2 regions of the Brevibacillus sp. RS1.1 genome follow, and region 2 is predicted to be linked to the other one. Evidence: riboswitches for the same ligand, from Rfam matches in the RefSeq annotation. Region 2 holds a riboswitch; the other holds the start of a gene.
The links. Region 2 has a riboswitch for cyclic di-GMP ahead of ggt (gamma-glutamyltransferase). Riboswitches for the same ligand answer to the same signal wherever they lie in the genome.
Positions count from the first base shown of each region.

Region 1: linked by a shared signal. The riboswitch ahead of yfmT (benzaldehyde dehydrogenase) and the one ahead of ggt (gamma-glutamyltransferase) in region 2 are both predicted to bind cyclic di-GMP.

Region 1 is NZ_JABSVA010000007.1:82,290-86,885, reverse strand. It holds gene HP570_RS21275 (RsmB/NOP family class I SAM-dependent RNA methyltransferase) at 1-603, opposite strand, end outside; gene HP570_RS21270 (hypothetical protein) at 689-1,444, shown strand; gene HP570_RS21265 (methyl-accepting chemotaxis protein) at 1,469-2,404, shown strand; cyclic di-GMP riboswitch class I at 2,580-2,665, shown strand; gene yfmT (benzaldehyde dehydrogenase) at 2,751-4,208, shown strand; gene HP570_RS21255 (methyl-accepting chemotaxis protein) at 4,239-4,596, shown strand, end outside.
Region 2 is NZ_JABSVA010000004.1:244,557-249,152, reverse strand. It holds gene HP570_RS15470 (methyl-accepting chemotaxis protein) at 1-1,081, opposite strand, end outside; gene ggt (gamma-glutamyltransferase) at 1,162-2,880, opposite strand; cyclic di-GMP riboswitch class I at 3,062-3,150, opposite strand; gene HP570_RS15460 (SET domain-containing protein) at 3,391-4,008, shown strand; gene HP570_RS15455 (glutamine--tRNA ligase/YqeY domain fusion protein) at 4,088-4,596, shown strand, end outside.

The DNA.
Region 1 (4,596 bases), on a different contig from region 2:
TGGGCTCCAGTCTTCGATTGCTTCGGGCAGCTTGCGAAACATTCCTTCGCCAGAGCAAGGAGCGTCTACTAAAATTCGGTCAAAAAACTGAGGGAATCGCTCCTGTAAGCGTTCGGGCGTTTCGTTGGTCACGACGGCATTGGTCACGCCGCAGCGCTCCAGATTTTCTGACAAGGCTTTTGCCCGAACAGGATGGATTTCGTTTGCCACGAGCATTCCTTGTCCATGCAAAAACGCTGCAAGCTGCGTCGATTTTCCCCCTGGCGCTGCACACAGGTCGAGGATTCGCTCACCAGGTTGTGCACCGAGTGCTTCGGCAGCGGACATCGCGCTTGGCTCCTGCAAATAATACATGCCAGCGGAGTGAAAAGGATGCTTGCCGGGACGAGCAGGCTTTTTGTAGCGAAACCCGTTTTCGCACCAAGGGACTGCTTCTACAGCAAACGGCGAGATTTTCAAAAAATCGTCACGCTCCACCTTCAACGGATTGACTCGCAAGCCGTGTGTCACAGGCTGATCATACGAGGAAACGAAGGCCTCATAGTCGTGTCCGAGCAAGGTTTTCATGCGCTCGATAAATGGTGTTGGTAAATTTTTTGTCATAACAGCCTCCGATGTCAGATTTTGGCCCCATGTGAAAGGAAAAGATAGAATCATGGCGAATCATAGAGAATGAGGTGAGAGCATTATGGAAGGATCCCGTGCAAAACGCTACCGCTCCCGGCGGAGGAATGACTCGGAAGTAAGCCGGTTTTGGATCATGGGGTTGTTGTTCTCACTGCTGGTGCTCGCTTTTGAATTCTTTATCGAAATACCCGCCGATGCAGATTGGCTGACCGATATGGAGATGGCTTTGTTTTCTGCCAGCTTTACGTTGCTTGCCTTTTATCTGCTCGGACTTACCTTTGCCTTTTCACGCCACCAAAAGGCAGGGAAGATCAATCACCAAATCATCATCTATGTATGGTTGGGTGCGATCTTGTTTCACTTGTTCCTGCTCATCAGCAATTTGTCCAATCAGCATGTGTACAAGGCAGGGATCATTCTATTTTTAGGACCATTGTTTTTAACTGTCTACCATTTTATCACGTACTTGGCAGCTTTGCGCGAGGAGCGTGAGGAGCAGGAGGCAGCTACAACAGCTACGCTCGAGCGTACGGCCTACCAGATGATTCTGGAGGGTGGGCGTGTATACAGCGAGCTGAGTCGCCTGAAAACAGAATATCCAGAAGTGGAGCAAATGCTTCGTGCCAACGATTTTCACGATAAACTGGAGCGCTATGCTTTGGAAATGCAGCAGTATTTGCAGGTGAAGCATTTTGAGCGTAAAGACGTGGAGCTCTTGGAGGGTCACTATTATTTCTTGGAAAACTTGCTGAGCTTGGCGAAACAACATCCGGGAATAATCGAGTCCCGCGTATATAGCCGCCGAGGTGACAATTGATGGGTACAAAGGAGAGGGAAGCGGATGTTTTGGAAAAAAGACAAAGGCCTGGCAGAAAAAGAGACAGCAGCGACGACAGCCACAACCACAATGGCAGGACAGCAAGACGCATGGAAACATGAGCTTCGCGGTCTTTACGAACAGATGGGTGCAATCCTCGCTTCGGACCAAGCAATGAACGCCGATTCCGATCAAATGGTGCGATTGGTGACGAGGATGAAGCGTGCCGTAGAGAATATCCAGGCCATTAATGAGCGGGATGATGAATCTGCGAGCCAGTTGTCGGTTCGAGGAGAGCGCCTGACAGACATCTGCAAACAATCGGTAGCGCGTGCAGATGAAGGCAATAAGGCTATGACGGACGTTGTGGAAGTCATGAGCCTGCTCGACAAAGAATCGGTTCATACGTCCAAGTCCATGAGCCTCTTGGAAGAGCGTTCTTCGGAAATTACGAGTATTGTCAAGGTAATCAGCGATATTACGAATCAGACTAACCTTCTCGCTCTGAATGCAGCGATAGAAGCTGCACGTGCGGGGGAACAAGGCCGAGGCTTTGCTGTCGTAGCGGATGAAGTACGGAAGCTGGCAGAGATGACAGCGAACTCGACCAAGACGATTGCGGAATTGATCGGCAAGATTCAAGAAGAAATCAAAGAAGCATTGTCCAACAGTGAAAAAAGCAGCAGTGCGATCAAAAATGGACTTTCCATCAGCAAGGATGCTGCACAGAAGACGGATCAGATCGCGAACGCTTTCCAGGTACTGAACGTCGAAGTGGCGGGTGTGATGGAAATCATCGCGCATCAAAAGCGTTTTGCTGACGATGTGTCCCAGCAGGTAAGTGAGGCAAAGGGCTTACTGGACGAGCTGAATGAAGGCATCACCAAGCACGTAAGAGACGCCAACGCGGTAGAGCAAATGCTCGCGACGAGCGTAAAGGATGTCAAAAAGTTATTGTGATCATGAGGAAGAAAAATCAGGAGTCCGTATCCAAGCGATGCGGACTTTTTGATATTTGTTCTTTCCTTTCACGAAATATTTACATGTTTACGTTTGACTATTCGAAATGGAGTACTATAATCAAAGTATGTTTCTCCATATCTTTCCTTTTTTCGACAAAATCTTATCAGCATTCGCTATGAATGGGCAAACCCATTGAAAAGTGGGGACGCAAAGCCACGGGCCTAATGTACACGTTACGATGGCAGCCGGGTTGCCAACGAGCAGTGTATTTTGCTGTTTTAGTATGACGGCTCCTTTCATGCGAAAGGGGCCTCTTTATTTTTCAAAAGGGAGTGGTTGTAGCATGTCAATCCTTCAAACACTGGACAAGCAGTACATCAATGGGGAGTGGCGCGACGGACTTGGCGCGAAGACATTGCAAGATATCAACCCTTACAACGGGGAAGTCATCGCAGAATTCAAAATGGCAAATCTGGAGGATATCGACGCGGCTTACAAGGCGGCAGCCAACGCGAAAAAAGAGTGGGATGAAGTGAATGCCTATACCAAATCCCGAATGTTGGAGCGTGCAGTTCGCTATATCGAAGAGCATGAAGAAGAAATCATTCAGATCATCATTCGTGAACTAGGTGGAACCCGACTGAAGGCATTTTTTGAGATCGGGCTTGTCAAGGATATTATTCGCGAGGCGGCTACGTTCCCTGTACGTATGGAAGGAAAAATTCTCCCTTCTCCCGTAGACGGAAAGGAAAATCGTTTGTATCGGATTCCCGCAGGAGTTGTCGGTGTCATCAGTCCGTTCAACTTCCCGTTCTATCTGTCGATGAAGTCCGTAGCTCCAGCTCTTGGCGCGGGCAACGGTGTCGTCCTCAAACCGCATGAGCACACGCCAATCACGGGTGGGACTCTCATCGCGAAAATTTTTGAAGAAGTAGGTCTGCCCAAAGGCTTGATCAACGTCGTTGTAACGGATATTGCTGAAATTGGCGATGGGTTTGTCTCCCACCCGATTCCGCGCATCCTTTCGTTTACAGGCTCTAGCCAAGTAGGAAGCCATATCGCGCAAGTGGCAGCGAAGCATTTCAAGAAGGCGATTTTGGAGCTAGGTGGCAATAGTGCCCTGATTGTTTTGGAGGATGCGGATCTCCAGTATGCCGTCAATGCAGCGGTATTCAGCCGCTTTACCCACCAAGGTCAGATTTGCATGTCGGCTAACCGGGTTCTGGTTCACCAAGATGTATACGATAAATTCCTCGATCTGTATGTGGAAAAAGTATCTGGTCTCAAGGTAGGCGACCCAAATGATCCAGACACGGTAATCGGTCCACTCATCAATCAACGGCAAGTCGCCAACCTGATGGCAACGATCGATGAGGCGATACGCGAAGGAGCCGTTCCTGCACTGAAAGGGGAAGTAAAAGGAAACGTGGTCGAGCCGATTGTTTTGACAGGAGTGACCACAGACATGTCCATTGCATCGAAAGAGCTGTTTGGTCCGGCTGTTTGCATCATGTCGTTTGCTTCCGAGGAAGAAGCAATTCGTATGGCGAACGAGACACCATTTGGATTGTCCGGGGCGATTCATACCCGCGATCTGGAGAGAGGTGCCCAGATGGCCAAGCGCATTGAGACCGGCATGATTCATATCAACGATGGAACGATCAATGACGAACCAATTGTGGCGTTCGGCGGTGAAAAGCATTCCGGATTGGGACGCTTGAATGGTCAATGGAGCCTAGAAGAGTTTACTACGCTAAAATGGATTTCGGTTCAGCACAAGAAGCGTCAATTTCCGTACTAATGCTAGCAAAAGATAGAGGTGAAGAGGGTCATGAACGGATACGAAGGATGGAACGAAACAGAAGCCTCCGAAAAGGGGAAAAATGCAGAACTTCTCGAGGCTTTCATCAAGGTTGCTCCCTATTTAAATGATTTGCTCAACGATGACATTACCATTGGGGTCTACGACACGGAAAAGCTATTGCGCAATGTGCCTGCCCAAACATTTTCCCTGCAGGTAAAGTCTGGTGATCCACTCCAGGAGGGAGATGTGATCACCAACGCGATTCAAAAAAACACCAAGCAGGCGATGATGGTTCCCAAGGAATTATTTGGTTTTCCTCTCGTCGCACGGGCGATCCCCTTGCATGATCACACGGGAAAAGTTATCGGCGGTGTTGGCATTGGTT
Region 2 (4,596 bases):
CATTTACTTGTTGAATAATCGTTCGCAGGTTGAGCACCATTGTGTTTACTGATTGGGATAGCTGTCCAACCTCATCCTTGGTTCGAATTTGCAAGGGCTGTACAGTCAGTTCACCCTCGGAAATACGGTTAGCCACGGTGGCAACTGCTGCAATAGGGCGTGAGATTTGCCGGGAAACAGCGTAGGCGATTGCGATCACAACAGCAACAACAACGATGACAATGATCCTAACCATGGTGGTAACGGAAGAAACCGCGGACGTTATGGATTCGACTGGGATATGCAGATACAAACCAAAGTTGGTCTTGGGAATCGGGGAGTAGGTGACAACGTATTCCTTACCATTGTCCGAGTAGCTGTATGAGCCCTTTTCCGTTTTTCCTGATTTCAGGATTTCCATTAATGATTGCGGCAGACCGGATTCCGCAAGCGGTTTGCCGATCAGATCCTGGGTAGGATGGTATTGAATTTGATCCTTGTTATCAACGAGAATCGGATAACCATCGTTGCCTACTTTCAAATCTTTGAGAAAGGTAGCTGTGAAGTCATCTACATTGACGAGCCCGGTCAAGACACCAAGCTTCTCGTTGTTTTTCCCTTTTACAGGGGAAGCGACGATGATAGAGCGATTGCCGGTTGTCTTCGCAACAAGAACATCGGAGAAGCTGGGCTTGTCCTGCATACCGTCTTTGAAGAATTGGCGCTCGCCAAGATTGATTCCAACGCTTTTGGGGAACGTATCAGCCGTTACTTTTCCATCGCTTGCGATAAACGTATTTCCGTCATACAGCTTCATTTCCTCGGTAAACTTGCGAATGAATTCATTTTTTGCTGCTGCATCATCGGATTGAATATCCGAGGTGCGGGCTAAAACTTGAATTTCTGTCATACGCCGGTCCAGATATTGATCCATAGCTATGGCTGTACTGGAAGTAAGGTCAACATAGGATGATTTTTGTTTATCAATGAGAATGGATGAAAAGCTGTTCGTGATAAACAACGAAACGGCAGTAAGTGGAATGACAGCCACGACGAGAAACCAAAGAATCATTTTGTTCCTGAGCTTGTTGAACAAAAACATAGGTTTGTCCACTCCTAATCCGTGAATGCGAAATAGAAACAGTCAGACTGCTGAGATGAGCTCAGCAGTCTGACAAAATATTAATAGCCCATTGCTGCGCCTTCACCGCGAGGGTCAGCACCGCCAAATTTTACATTGGTTTGCGGGTCAATCAGGATTGCGCCGGACTGTCCCATCGCATCGGTATAGGCTGCTTCAAGCTTTTCGACTGGATGCCCACGTTTAATGAGCTCGTCCAGGACTTCTTGAGGGATGCGGCTTTCCACCTTGAGATTGTTGGAAGCAGATCCCCAGTTGCGCCCATGCAGCCATCTTGGCGCTTCGATTGCGTCTTGCACGCTGAAACCAAAGTCGACGATGCGTGTGACGAGAGCGGCTTGCGTTTGCGGCTGACCTTCTCCCCCTTGTGTTCCGTAAAGAAGATAAGGCTTGTCCCCTTTAAAGAGCATAGCTGGGTTAATGGTGTGGAAGGTGCGTTTTCCTGGTTCCAAGTGATTGATGTGTTTGGAATCCAGAGAGAAGTAGCTTCCGCGGTTTTGTAAAAGGACACCCGTATCTTTCGCTACGATGCCAGAACCCCAGTCAAAGTAGTGACTCTGAATGATGGACACGGCATTTCCATCTTTGTCGACGATCCCGAACCAGGTTGTATCGCCTTTTGGATCAAGCGGTTCTACGGATTTGGCTGCTTGCTTCATATCAATGCGCGCAGCTAAATCCTTCCCGTGCTGCTTGGACAACAGCTCATCCACAGGGATATCCGCAAAGGCAGGGTCAGTCAGCCATTTGTCGCGGTCAGCGAAAGCCTGTTTGGTAGCTTCCACAATCGTGTGGTAGTAATCGGGTGTTCCTTCACCCATGCTCTTGAGGTCAAAGTTATTCAAAACATTAAGAATAGAGAGCGATGCCATGCCTTGGGAGTTAGGTGGAACGTTATACGCTTTGTAGCCACGGTAGTCTACCGTAATGGGATCTGCCCAAGTGGAGGTATGCTTTTCAAAATCTTTCAACGTGAGCAATCCGCCGTTGGCTTTCATGTCTGCTACGATTTTTTTAGCAACTTCTCCTTTATAAAAACCGTCAGCGCCTTTTTTCGCAATGATTCGCAAAGTATTGGCAAGATCCTTTTGTTTGAGAATTTCGCCTGCTGCATAAGGATCGCCGTTGGGCTTCAGGAATGTTTTGCGGAAGCCATCAAAACGTTGAAGATTCTTCAAGTCATTGTCAGTTGGATCTGTCGCGTATTTTGTCCAATATACTTGGTTGGGGGAGACGGGATATCCGTTCTCGGCGTATCCAATGGCAGGCTCCAGCAGTCTGTTCCATTGAAGCTTATTGTTGCCCATGCTTTTATGGGCGTAGTTGTACGCCTCCCACCAGCCGGAGACGACACCAGGGACAGTGTTTGCTGATTCATAACCGCGGGACGGGATTTTTTCGTAGCCTTTGCCTTTGTAATAGTCGATGGTTGCCTTTTCGCCTGCGCGCCCACTGCCGTTCAGCGCCTTCAGCTCTTTTGTTTTGGCATTGTAGATGAGCCAGAAGTTATCTCCGCCAATGGTTGTGTAATGAGGATAGACAACAGCTAAGGTGGAAGCGGCTGTAATAGCAGCATCTACTGCATTTCCACCGTCTTCCAATGTTTTCAGGGCCGCAGCCGTAGCCAGATAGTGAGGAGTCGTCACCATTGCGTTCGGTGACATCGATGTTGGACGGTTAGCAGCTTGTGCTCCAGAGAATGTTGATACCCCGATGACAGCAGTCAGCGCGACGGTCGAGAGTTTCTTCCAGAATGACATTCCTATGAAACCTCCTTCATGATGAAAAGAATAATGATTCATTAAACCGGCTATCCGCTGTTGCCTCACCTCCTTTAAAAGTTAAAAATACACAAACATACAAAAGTAGACAAAAATAGACATTATGAGCGCAAAAAAAGACCAATGATATAGGATCATTGGTCGCGTCCTACATCAATACTTCGGTAGCTGGCAAGCGTGTCCGCTGTTGCGGAGGTAGCCCCTGTAGCTTTGCGTCGCCGGATTTCCCCGGGTATGCCGTTTCGATATCAATGGGTGAAGCATAAAATGACACATATACTGATTCAATCGTTGTGGGAAAATGTTCCTAAAACTCCGTTTGCCAATAATATAGACTATTTACCATTTGTGGTAAATAAGAAAAATATTTTAATCCGGAAAAATAGTTAGGAATGCTATGTATTTTTCGACAGATATTCACACACCTCCTGGGGCAAAGCTGCTTATGATGATAAAAAGGCACATTTGCCAAGGAGTGAAACAAAGACCATGATGCATCCCGATACAGAATTGCGCTATATCAACGATGAGATCGGGTACGGTGTGTTTGCGACAAGGTTTATCCCAAAAGGAACGATTGTATGGGCACAGGATGATTTGGACCAAGTATTGGACCCTGCATTTGTGGAAAGACTTGACTCATTACGAAAACAGGACGTACAAAAATATTCGTTTAAGAACCAGTTCGGAAAGTATATTCTTTGTTGGGATAAGGCAAGGTACGTGAACCACAGCTTTCATGCGAATTGTGTGCCGACCATGTATGATATGGAATTGGCTGCACGGGATATTTTTCCGGGCGAAGAGCTAACTGATGATTATGGAACGTTAAATTTGGATGAACCTTTTGAGTGTTTGCCCGAGTCCGACACGGACCGCTCCCGTGTAATGCCCGATGATTTGCTTCGGTATTACCCGCAGTGGGATCGGATTGCAGCGGAAGCATTCCAACGGTTCAATCATGTTGAACAGCCTTTGCTGCATCTGATTCCCTCGAAGCATCTCGAAACGATTCGTGGGATTACGGAGCAGCGCTTAGCCATTGATTCTGTTATTCACCTGTATTGCAGGTCACAATGGCAAACGGGGCAGCAATGGGAGACGTGAGCGGGTCGGTCAACGACCCGATTTTGTTGAACTCTGGGAAGAGAATCAGTATTATGGAGTGTAAAGGTGAAGTGAAAGGTTGATTTCATTGGAAAACAAGGTAGCGGCATCCAATTTTATCCGCAATATCATGATTGATGACTTGCAAGAGGGCAAAGTAAAGGAAATCATTACCCGCTTTCCCCCAGAACCGAACGGGTATCTCCATATTGGACATGCAAAAGCAATCTGCCTCAACTTTGAGTTGGCACGAGAATTCTCCGGCAAGGCCAACCTGCGTTTTGACGATACGAACCCGGTGAAGGAAGACATCGAATACGTAGAAGCCATCAAAAGGGACGTTCAATGGCTTGGCTTCGAATGGGACGGGTTGTTTTTTGCATCTGATTACTTTGAAGAGATGTACAACCGAGCGGTGCTGTTGATTAAAAAAGGTCTGGCTTACGTAGACGATCTGTCTCCTGAAGACATGCGTAAAATGCGTGGAACATGGACAGAGCCAGGCACAGATAGTCCGTTCCGCAGCCGGTCTGTGGAGGAAAACCTGGACCTGTTTGCACGTATGCGCCAAGGGGAATTCAAGGACGG